Regions from separate parts of the Mesorhizobium shonense genome, predicted to be linked through region 2. Evidence: predicted binding sites of a transcription regulator. Region 2 holds the regulator's gene; each other region holds the start of a gene.

Region 1 (3,135 bases), on a different contig from region 2:
GACAGGCAGCCGCCCGTCACCGCCTACTGGCCGGCGACAGTGGTTCCAGGGAGGCCGGGCAAGGTGACCTGATAGACGAGGAAGGTGGTGTCGACATCGGCTCCGTCCTCGGCCTTGTAGGGCGCGCCGACCTGGAAGCCGTCCTGGGTGAGAAAATCGTTGTCGTTGGCCACGAACAGGAAATAGTCGTCGGGCAGTTTTGGATCGAGCACGCTCGCCAGCGACATCGCTTCCCACTTCTCCGAGAGGTTGTTCCTGTCGTTCGGCGCGCCATTGTGCAGGCCGAAGCGGCCGAGCTCGCCCTTGTCGTTGATGTCGATGAACGCAGTGAGCTTGGCCGGCGTCACCGACGGGTCGAGCACGCCCTTCGGCGCGACCGGCTTGTCGGCGGCGTCGAACGGGCCGTTGGCGATATCGGTCGCGGCCGAGAGATCGACGATCTCGATCTTGCGGTAGAGCGACTCATCGCCCTTCAGGCCCTGGCCGTTGCCGCTGTCGCGCGCCAGCATCAGGAAGCTCTTGTCGGACAGCGCCACGATCTCGCTCTGCGCGGCCACCTTGGTCTTGCCCTTGGCGTCCTTGAACACGGGAAGCGGCACGACATATTCGTGCGCGAGCTTCAGGTGAGCGAGGTCGGAGGCGTCATAGACGAGCGCGCGGGTGTTCTGGCGCGTCGAGCCGGAATCGCCGCCATCCTGGCGCGGCGCCGACTGCAGCACGGCAATCAGGAACTTGCCGTCCGGCGTCATCGACATGCCCTCGAGGCCCTGGTTGTTCTGGCGGCCGGTCTCGGGATCCTTCGGATCGGGCTCGGCCGCACCCGGGCCGGGATTGTCGGAAGCGAAGTTCGGCTTGCCGTGCCGCATCGGCACCAGGGCCACCGGCGGCTGGGTGGCCGACATCAGGCGACCGTCGGCCGAGAAGCGGTAGATGTTGGGACCATATTCGTCGGAGATGAACATGGTGCCGTCGGGCAGGCGCACGATGGCCTCGTCGTCGAGGGCCAGCTTGCCGTTGTCGGCCTGCGGCAGGATCGGCATGTCGCCGGCGGCCGGCCGCACGCCGTTGAGCGGGTCGAGGCCGGTGGCGTCGGCGCCCTTGTCGTCGGTCAAGAGCACGGTGTCGGCGAGCGTCGCCTTGACACCCGACTGTTCCTGTCCGGCGGCAGCCGCCGCGCCCGGAACGGTCGGGGCAAGCTCGATCGAGATGGTGTTGAGGCGCGGGCGGTAGTCGGTGGTGCCGGCGACGTTGTAGCCGCGATCCGGCAGCAGCCAGAGCGAGCCCTTGTAGCCGGCGCCGTCACGCGCCCAGCCCTTGGTGTCGATCGCCATGCCGGAGCCGGAGCCAAAGGTCTCGCCGAACTTGTCCTTCTGGCTGGCCGGAATGCGGCCGACGCCGACAAGGCCCTTGTTGACATAGGCAACGCCGTCGGCGAGCGCCGGCGTCAAGGTGGTGAACAGAGCAAGCGCCGCGCCGAGCGCGACGGTTCGGTTGAGACGCTTCATGAAATATCCCCTTCTTGACGAGCAGAACGGCCATGGCTGAAAAGGCGCGGCATCGACGATGCGGCGGCCGTTGAACGGTCTAGGACGTGAACGTGATGGTTGCGTGACAGGAGCGGCGCACTTCCCCTTCTCCCCTTGTGGGAGAAGGTGGATCGGCGCGTCAGCGCCGAGACGGATGAGGGGTGCTGGAAGAAATGAGGCGTAAGAAAATCAAAGAATTATAAGTGCTTAGTCATTTGACGCAGCGATCCGTCCAGCGCCCCTCATCCGACCTCGCTTCGCGAGGCCACCTTCTCCCACAAGGGGAGAAGGAGGGTGCTCAATCGCTTTCCCTTGCGATCAGCTCCAGCGGCCAGACTTCGCGGATGGTGCGCGGTCCCTCCGGACCGGCATGGGCCGGCAGCGAGGCCAGCAGCATCTCGGCCAGCCGCTGTCCCATCGGCTCCAGCGCTGGGCGGAAGCCGGTCAGCGCCGGCGAGAAATAGCGGCAGAGCGGAGTGTCGACGATGACGATCACCGCGATGTCGTGGCCGGGCCTGATGCCCATCTCGGCCAGCGCCTTGCAGCCGCCGAGCGCCATGGCGTCATTGTTGAAAATGATGGCCGTGGGCCGGTCCTTGGAGAGCATCACGCGCGGCGTCACGTGATAGCCGCCGGCTTCGTTGATGAAGTCCTCAGCGACGAGACCGGGATCGACCTCGATGCCATGCCGACGCAACGCCTTGCGGTAGCCGGTCATGAACAGGTGACCGAAATTCAGGTCGAGGGAAGGGCGGATGGCGGCGATGCGGCGATGGCCGCGCGCGACCAATCGGTCGACCGCGTCGGCGCCGGCCTTCTCGAAATCGAGATCGAGGGAAGGGTAGGACTTGCCGCCCGAGCGGCTGCGGCCGAGCGTGGCGAAGGGGAAGCCTCGCTCGGTCAGGTAGTCGATGCGCTCGTCATCGCGCCGCGTCCAGGCCAGCACGACCGCGTCGGCCCGGCGCGTCTCGACGACGCGGCGCAGGCGCTCCTGCTGGTAGTCGCCGGGCGCGCCCATCACCACGATCAGGTCGAGACCGCTTTCGGCGAGCCGCGACTGCAGGCCAGTGAGGAACGGAATGAAGAAGGGCTCGCCATATTGCTGGTCGCCCGGATGCGGCTGCATCATGAAGGCGATCGAACGGGTGGCGCCCTGTCTGAGGCTGCGGCCGGACTGGTTGGGCGAATAGTTCAGCTTCCTCGCCGCTTCGAGCACGCGCTGGCGCGTCTCGGCATTGACATCGGCACGGCCGTTCAAGGCGCGCGACACGGTGCCGATCGAGATGTTCAGGTGACGCGCGAGATCGTGGATGCTGGACGCCAAGGCCGGTTCTCCCCCTTTCTTCGCTAGCACCGGCTGCCGCTGAGGCCAAGCAGCCGATGACGATTTTTCGCGTGCGGGCGATTGACATTCTACGCCATCGGGTGTGTTGTCGTAAACGTTTACGGAAAAACGTTTACGGTCATACCGTGGATGCCGTGACGACCGGTCAGGAGGGACCGGACGGGAGGAGCGCTGGATGATGAATGTCGTCCTGGTCGGGTGCGGAGCCATGAGCAAGCACTGGCTCGACGCCGCAAGGCGGATCGACGGGCTTGCCATTGTCGG
Region 2 (3,135 bases):
CGTCGGGCTGCGGGAAGTCGACGCTGCTGCGCGTGCTGAACCGCATCTACGAGCTCTATCCGAAGCAGAGCGCCGAGGGCCAGGTGCTGCTCGACGGCAAGAACATCCTCGACCGTTCGCAGGACCTCAACCTGCTCAGGACCAAGATCGGCATGGTGTTCCAGAAGCCGACGCCGTTCCCGATGTCGATCTACGAGAACATCGCCTTCGGCGTCAGGCTGTATGAGAAGATCAGCAAGGCCGAGATGGACAACCGCGTCGAGCAGGCGCTGAAGCGCGCGGCGCTGTGGAACGAGGTCAAGGACAAGCTCAACGCCAGCGGCCAGAGCCTTTCCGGCGGCCAGCAGCAGCGGCTCTGCATCGCCCGCACGGTGGCGGTGAAGCCGGAGGTCATCCTGCTCGACGAGCCGGCCTCGGCGCTCGATCCTTTGTCGACCGCCAAGATCGAGGAACTGATCGACGAACTGCAGGCCGACTACACGATCGTGATCGTCACCCACAACATGCAGCAGGCGGCGCGCGTGTCGCGGCAGACGGCGTTCATGTATTTGGGCGAGCTGGTCGAGTTCGACCGGACCGAGAAGATCTTCACCTCGCCCCGCGAGAAGCGCACGCAGGACTACATCACCGGCCGCTTCGGCTGAGTTCATACGAGGACATAAATCATGGCCCATACGGTCGCTTCCTTCGACGAGGATCTCGGGCAGATCAGCCGGCTCATCCGTGACATGGGCGATCTTGCCGGCTCGATGGTCGGCGCCTCGACCAAGGCTCTGCTCAATTCCGACAATGCTTTGGCGCAGCGCGTCGTCTCCGACGACGCCATCATGGACGCGCGCCAGCGCGAGCTCGACGACCGCGCCATCACGCTGATCGCCAAGCGCCAGCCGATGGCCGACGACCTGCGCAGCGTGGTCGGCGCGATCCGCATGGCCGGCGACCTCGAGCGCATCGGCGATCTCGCCAAGAACATCGCCAAGCGGGTCGGCTCGGTCGGCGTCAGCGCGGCGCCGCGCGACCTGTCGCATTCCATCGACTCGATGGCGCAGCTGGTGCTGATCCAGGTCCAGGGCGTGATCGAGGAGTACACCGCGGGCGACGCCACGGCGCTTGCCAAGCTCCGGAACGACGACGAGCGCGTCGACGTCAAATACACCTCCGTCTTCCGCGAGCTTTTGACCTACATGATGGAGGATCCGCGCAACATCACGGCCTGTACGCATCTCCTGTTCTGCGCCAAGAATCTGGAGCGCATCGGCGACCATGTCACCAACATCGCCGAGAATGCCTATTACGTGCTGACCGGCACCCAATTGCCCGCGAATCGTCCGAAGCAGGACGAGACGGCGATGTCGGCGCCGGCGGCCTGAGCAAAGGTGCCTGACAAATGATCGCCCCACGCATCATGGTGGTGGAGGACGAGGAGCCGCTGGGGGTGCTGCTCCGCTACAATCTCGAATCCGAGGGTTATCAGGTCGAGGTGGTGACCCGCGGCGACGAGGCCGAGATCCGCCTGCAGGAGAACGTGCCCGACCTTCTGGTGCTCGACTGGATGGTGCCGGCGGTTTCCGGCATCGAGCTTTGCCGGCGCCTCAGGATGCGGCCGGAGACCGAACGGCTGCCGATCATCATGCTGACCGCGCGCGGCGAGGAAAGCGACAGGGTGCGCGGCCTCTCGACGGGGGCCGACGACTACCTGGTCAAGCCGTTCTCGACGCCGGAATTCATGGCCAGGGTCAAGGCGCTGTTGCGCCGTGCCAAGCCGGAGGTGCTGTCCAGCGTGCTCAAGGTCGGCGACATCGTGCTCGACCGTGAATCGCACCGCGTCTACCGCAAGAAGAGCGAGATCAGGCTCGGCCCAACCGAGTTCCGGCTGCTCGAATTCATGATGCGGCATCCCGGCCGCGTGTTCTCGCGCAGCCAGCTGCTCGACAATGTCTGGGGCGAGACGATCTATATCGACGAGCGCACCGTGGACGTGCATGTCGGACGCCTGCGCAAGGCGGTCAACAACGGCCGCATGCCCGACGTCATCCGCACGATACGCGGGGCTGGCTACGCGATCCGCGAGGATTAAGTTTCAGGCACCGATGTTCTGACAGGTTATGCACTTCCAACATCCACGCTGGGGAGTAGCCGAGACGCTTTTGCTTCGTCATCCACGGGCGGAGCAAGGAGCGTAGCGACGCGGCGAAGACCCGAGGATCCATGCCGTGACTTCCACGCGCCGCGGCGGTGCAGAATTCTGCTCCGCGCCCTGCGTCCGAGGTAACGGCATGGATTCCAGGGTCTCCGCGACGGAGCTTCGCTCCTGCTTCGCCCTGGAATGACGAAGCTGCGGGGCTTTCGCTAATCTCCGGCGCCTGGCAGGACACGGAACCCAACGATCACTTCAAGGCTGATCAGGCTACGTTCTTGCCCATCCCCGCTCGCGCTTGGGCGCCCGGCGCGAAAATCTCCTGGTCGACGAAGCTCAGCGCGCGCATGGCGCAGCCTTCGCGGATCAGCGGCAATTCGTTCGGCTCGGTGTCGAAGGAGATCGATTTGGAGTGCTGGCCGCCGGCGGTCTGGGCGATGGCTTCCCGCAGCGCCGGCTCGATCAGGTCGAAAGCCGCCGCGCTGACGCCGACCATGGCGACCGGCGCCGGGTCGATCAGCGCGAACAGGCTGCCCAGCCCAAAGCCGAGCGCCTCGCCCGCCCGGCGATAGGCCTCGCGCTCCGGCCCGTCTTTTTCACGCGCCTTCGCGGCAAGAGCCCGCATGTCGGCGTCGCCGACGTCGACCGGCTCGGCGTCCTCGCTCATCTTCATGGCGCTGCGCCAGATGGCGTAGTTGCCGGCGTAGGCCTCGACGCAGCCGCGGCGTCCGCAACGGCAAAGCGCGCCGCCCGGGCGGTGGATCATGTGGCCGAACTCACCGCCGGAAGAATGGGTGCCGGTGAACAGCTCGCCCTTCAGCACCAGGCCCATGCCGATGCCGTGCGAGAGCAGGATGGCGATGAAATTGTCGCGATAGCGGTCGGGGTCGCGCCATTGCAGCGCCACCGCCATCATGTTGCAGTCGTTCTCCATGGTGGCGGGAATGCCGAACTCCTTTTCCAGGATGTCGGCAAAGGGAATGTCGGTCAAAGGCGTG
Region 3 (3,135 bases), on a different contig from region 2:
TCGTGAAAGATCGGCCGATCCGTGACGACAACGGCAACGCCGTGATCATGAAGCTCGACAAGTTCCGCCATTTCCGCTTCCCTCGCGATCGGTTGTCTTTCGCCGACAAACGCCCGATGGCGGTCTGGCGTGGCGATCTCAACAATCCGATCCGCAAGCGGTTCGTCGACGCCGTGCGCGATCTGCCGGTTTGCGATGCGGGCTCGCCTAAGCCAAGCGCGCCGGAGAACTACCGCAAGCCTTATCTCACGCTCCCGCAGCATCTGCAGTTCCGCTACATCGTCTCGCTCGAAGGCAACGACGTGGCGACGAACCTGAAATGGATCATGAGCTCGAACTCGCTCTGCCTGATGCCGCCGCCGACCTACGAGACCTGGTTCGCCGAAGCTGAGGTCGAGGCCAATGTCCACTATGTGCCGCTTGCGCCGGATTTTTCGGATGTCGCCGACAAGATCGCCTATTTCGAAAGGCATCCGGCGGAGGCCCAGCGTATCATAACGGCGGCCAACGCCTATTGCCGCCGGTTCAGCAACGAAAAGGACGAGTGGGCCGTTTCCCTGCTGGTCCTCTACAAATATTTCGTGCTGAGCGGCCAGATCAAACCCGACGCGGAAGTCTGGCGCTACATCACAGGCTGACGGTTGTCAGATATCGCTGCGGTCGAGCACCAGGTCGGCCGGGCCGAACCGGTCCTTGGCGGTGAGCTGCTGGTGCCAGTAGGGATAAAGCACCGGCGGCCGGCTGACGGCGTCGAGGCGCAAGCGCTCGTCGAGCGACAGTGTCAGGCTTGCTGCGGCAAGGTTGTCCTTGAGCTGGGCTTCGTTGCGGGCGCCGATCACCAGCGAGCTGACGGCCGGGCGGCCGAGCAGCCAGGCAAGCGCCACCTGCGCCGCCGAAACGCCACGCGCCTTGCCTATCTCGGAGAGTACGTCGACGATCCGCCACAGCCTGTCCTCGTCGCGGATCGGCGGTTCCGACCAGCCGCCAAGTTGCCGCGCCGTCGGGCTGTCGCGGCGGTATTTGCCGGAAAGCAGGCCGCCGGCCAGCGGGCTCCACACCAGCACGCCTAGGCCCTGGTCGACCGAGATCGGCAGCAACTCGTACTCGGCCTCGCGCGCTTCCAGCGTGTAGTGGATCTGCTGCGTGACGAAGCGCGGCTGATGATGGCTGTCGCTGATCGAGAGCGCCTTCATCACCTGCCAGCCCGAGTAGTTGGAGCAGCCGACATAACGGATCTTGCCCTGGCCGACCAAGGTGTCGAGCGCTGCGATCGTCTCCTCCAGCGGCGTGACGCCATCCCATTCGTGCAGGAAGTAAATGTCGATGACATCGGTCTTCAGCCGCTTCAGGCTCATCTCGCATTCGCGGATCAGATGATGGCGCGACAGGCCTTCGTCGTTGGGGCCGTTGCCGATCCGCATGCGCGCCTTCGACGCGATCAGCACATCGTTCTTGCGCTTGCCGCCGAGCGCCTCGCCGACGATCTCCTCGGACAGACCGTTCGAATAGACATTGGCGGTGTCGATGAGGTTGATGCCGGCATCGATGCAGGTGTCGATGATGCGCTTGGCTTCGGAAAGATCGGAATTGCCGACGGCGGCGAACGGGCCCGTGCCGCCGAAGGTCATCGTGCCAAGCGTCAATGTCGAAACCTTCAGGCCGGAACGGCCAAGGGTGCGGTATTCCATGTCAGGTCCTCGCGATTTTTGTTTTTGCAGGGGCGCGCCGTGGCGGGCGCCGGAAAGAAGCGAGGGTATTTGTAGGACAATTCCGGCGGCTTGTCGCCCCGGCATCGATACGGGCCGATCACATAACAGCTAGTTCACTGGTTGCCGGGCGAGCTTGCAATAAAACCGTCATTGCAGGCCTGTATCTCAGTCGGCTTACGGAGTTGCGTTTGCGGCACGCCGGAACGCATCCGAAGACAGGGTGGCTGACAGGCAGGAGCAGCGCGATGAACGAATTCAAACCGAATTCCGGGCCGAATTCCGGAGCCAAGGACTGGCTGGAAGCCGAGCTCGAGGACACGCTCGACGAGGACTATGAGCTGGAGATTTCCGAGCCTGCGCTCTCGCTCGAGATCGCCAAAATCTACAAGAAGTCGCATCCGCCCTCCATCGAGCGGATGACCTATTTCCGCGAGCTGCTGAGGCTGCAGTCGGAATTGATCAAGCTGCAGTCCTGGGTCGCCTATCACAAGAAGAAGCTGGTGGTGATCTTCGAGGGCCGCGACTCCGCCGGCAAGGGCGGCGTCATCAAGCGCATCACGCAGCGCCTCAACCCGCGCATCGCCCGTGTCGTGGCGCTGCCCGCGCCGACCGAGCGCGAGAAGTCGCAATGGTACTTCCAGCGCTACGTGCCGCATCTCCCTGCCGGCGGCGAGATCGTGCTGTTTGATCGCTCCTGGTACAACCGCTCCGGCGTCGAGCGCGTCATGGGCTTTGCCAATGCCGAGCAGGTGGAAGAGTTCTTCCGCGACGTGCCGGAGTTCGAGCGCATGCTGGTGCGCTCCGGCATCACGCTGGTCAAATACTGGTTCTCGATCACCGACGAGGAGCAGCAGATGCGCTTTTTGATGCGCATCCACGACCCGATGAAGCAGTGGAAGCTGTCGCCCATGGATCTGCAGTCGCGCGTGCGCTGGGAGCAGTACACCAAGGCCAAGGAAGAGACCTTCGCCCGCACCAACATCAAGGAAGCGCCCTGGTTCATCGTCGAAGGCAACGACAAGAAGCGGGCGCGGCTGAACTGCATCGACCACCTCTTGCAGCAGATGCCTTACGAAGATGTGCCGCACGAGGAGATCACGCTGCCCGAGCGCGTCTTCAACCCGTCCTACGAGCGCCAGGTGCTGCCGCGCGAGCTCTACGTGCCGGCGAAGTATTGAGGCCCGCTATGCGGCTACGCGTTTCGGCATGACGGCAAATGGGCTGAGGCCGAGCCACGTCTGCATCTTGGCGGCGATGTCGAGGTTTCCGGTCAGCGCTACCTTCTCGCGCTCCTTGTGGACTGTCGTCAGTCCCATCCAGATCGAGGTCATGGTGCAGAGGTCGGTCGAGACATAGAGATCGACCTCAAATCCCGGATCGTACCAGCACAGATCGACATCACCGTACTTCTCGACGATCAGCCACC

What was found. The regulator PhoB, encoded in region 2, activates phosphate uptake and scavenging genes when phosphate is short. The targets are predictions, from matches to a motif close to TGTCATNNANCTGTCAT.
Region 1: ABID26_RS15370 (esterase-like activity of phytase family protein) is a predicted target of PhoB. The motif match lies at 1,598-1,614, and genes of this name have one in related genera.
Region 3: ppk2 (polyphosphate kinase 2) is a predicted target of PhoB. The motif match lies at 1,844-1,860, and genes of this name have one in related genera.

Annotation. Positions count from the first base shown of each region.
Region 1 is NZ_JBEPLM010000005.1:127,580-130,714, reverse strand. It holds gene ABID26_RS15370 (esterase-like activity of phytase family protein) at 24-1,505, opposite strand; gene ABID26_RS15365 (LacI family DNA-binding transcriptional regulator) at 1,825-2,850, opposite strand; gene ABID26_RS15360 (Gfo/Idh/MocA family protein) at 3,047-3,135, shown strand, end outside.
Region 2 is NZ_JBEPLM010000012.1:237,249-240,383, reverse strand. It holds gene pstB (phosphate ABC transporter ATP-binding protein PstB) at 1-644, shown strand, start outside; gene phoU (phosphate signaling complex protein PhoU) at 663-1,370, shown strand; gene phoB (phosphate regulon transcriptional regulator PhoB) at 1,388-2,077, shown strand; gene ABID26_RS27135 (ROK family transcriptional regulator) at 2,403-3,135, opposite strand, start outside.
Region 3 is NZ_JBEPLM010000003.1:435,177-438,311, reverse strand. It holds gene ABID26_RS11640 (glycosyl transferase family 90) at 1-638, shown strand, start outside; gene ABID26_RS11635 (aldo/keto reductase) at 645-1,688, opposite strand; gene ppk2 (polyphosphate kinase 2) at 1,955-2,887, shown strand; gene ABID26_RS11625 (winged helix-turn-helix transcriptional regulator) at 2,894-3,135, opposite strand, start outside.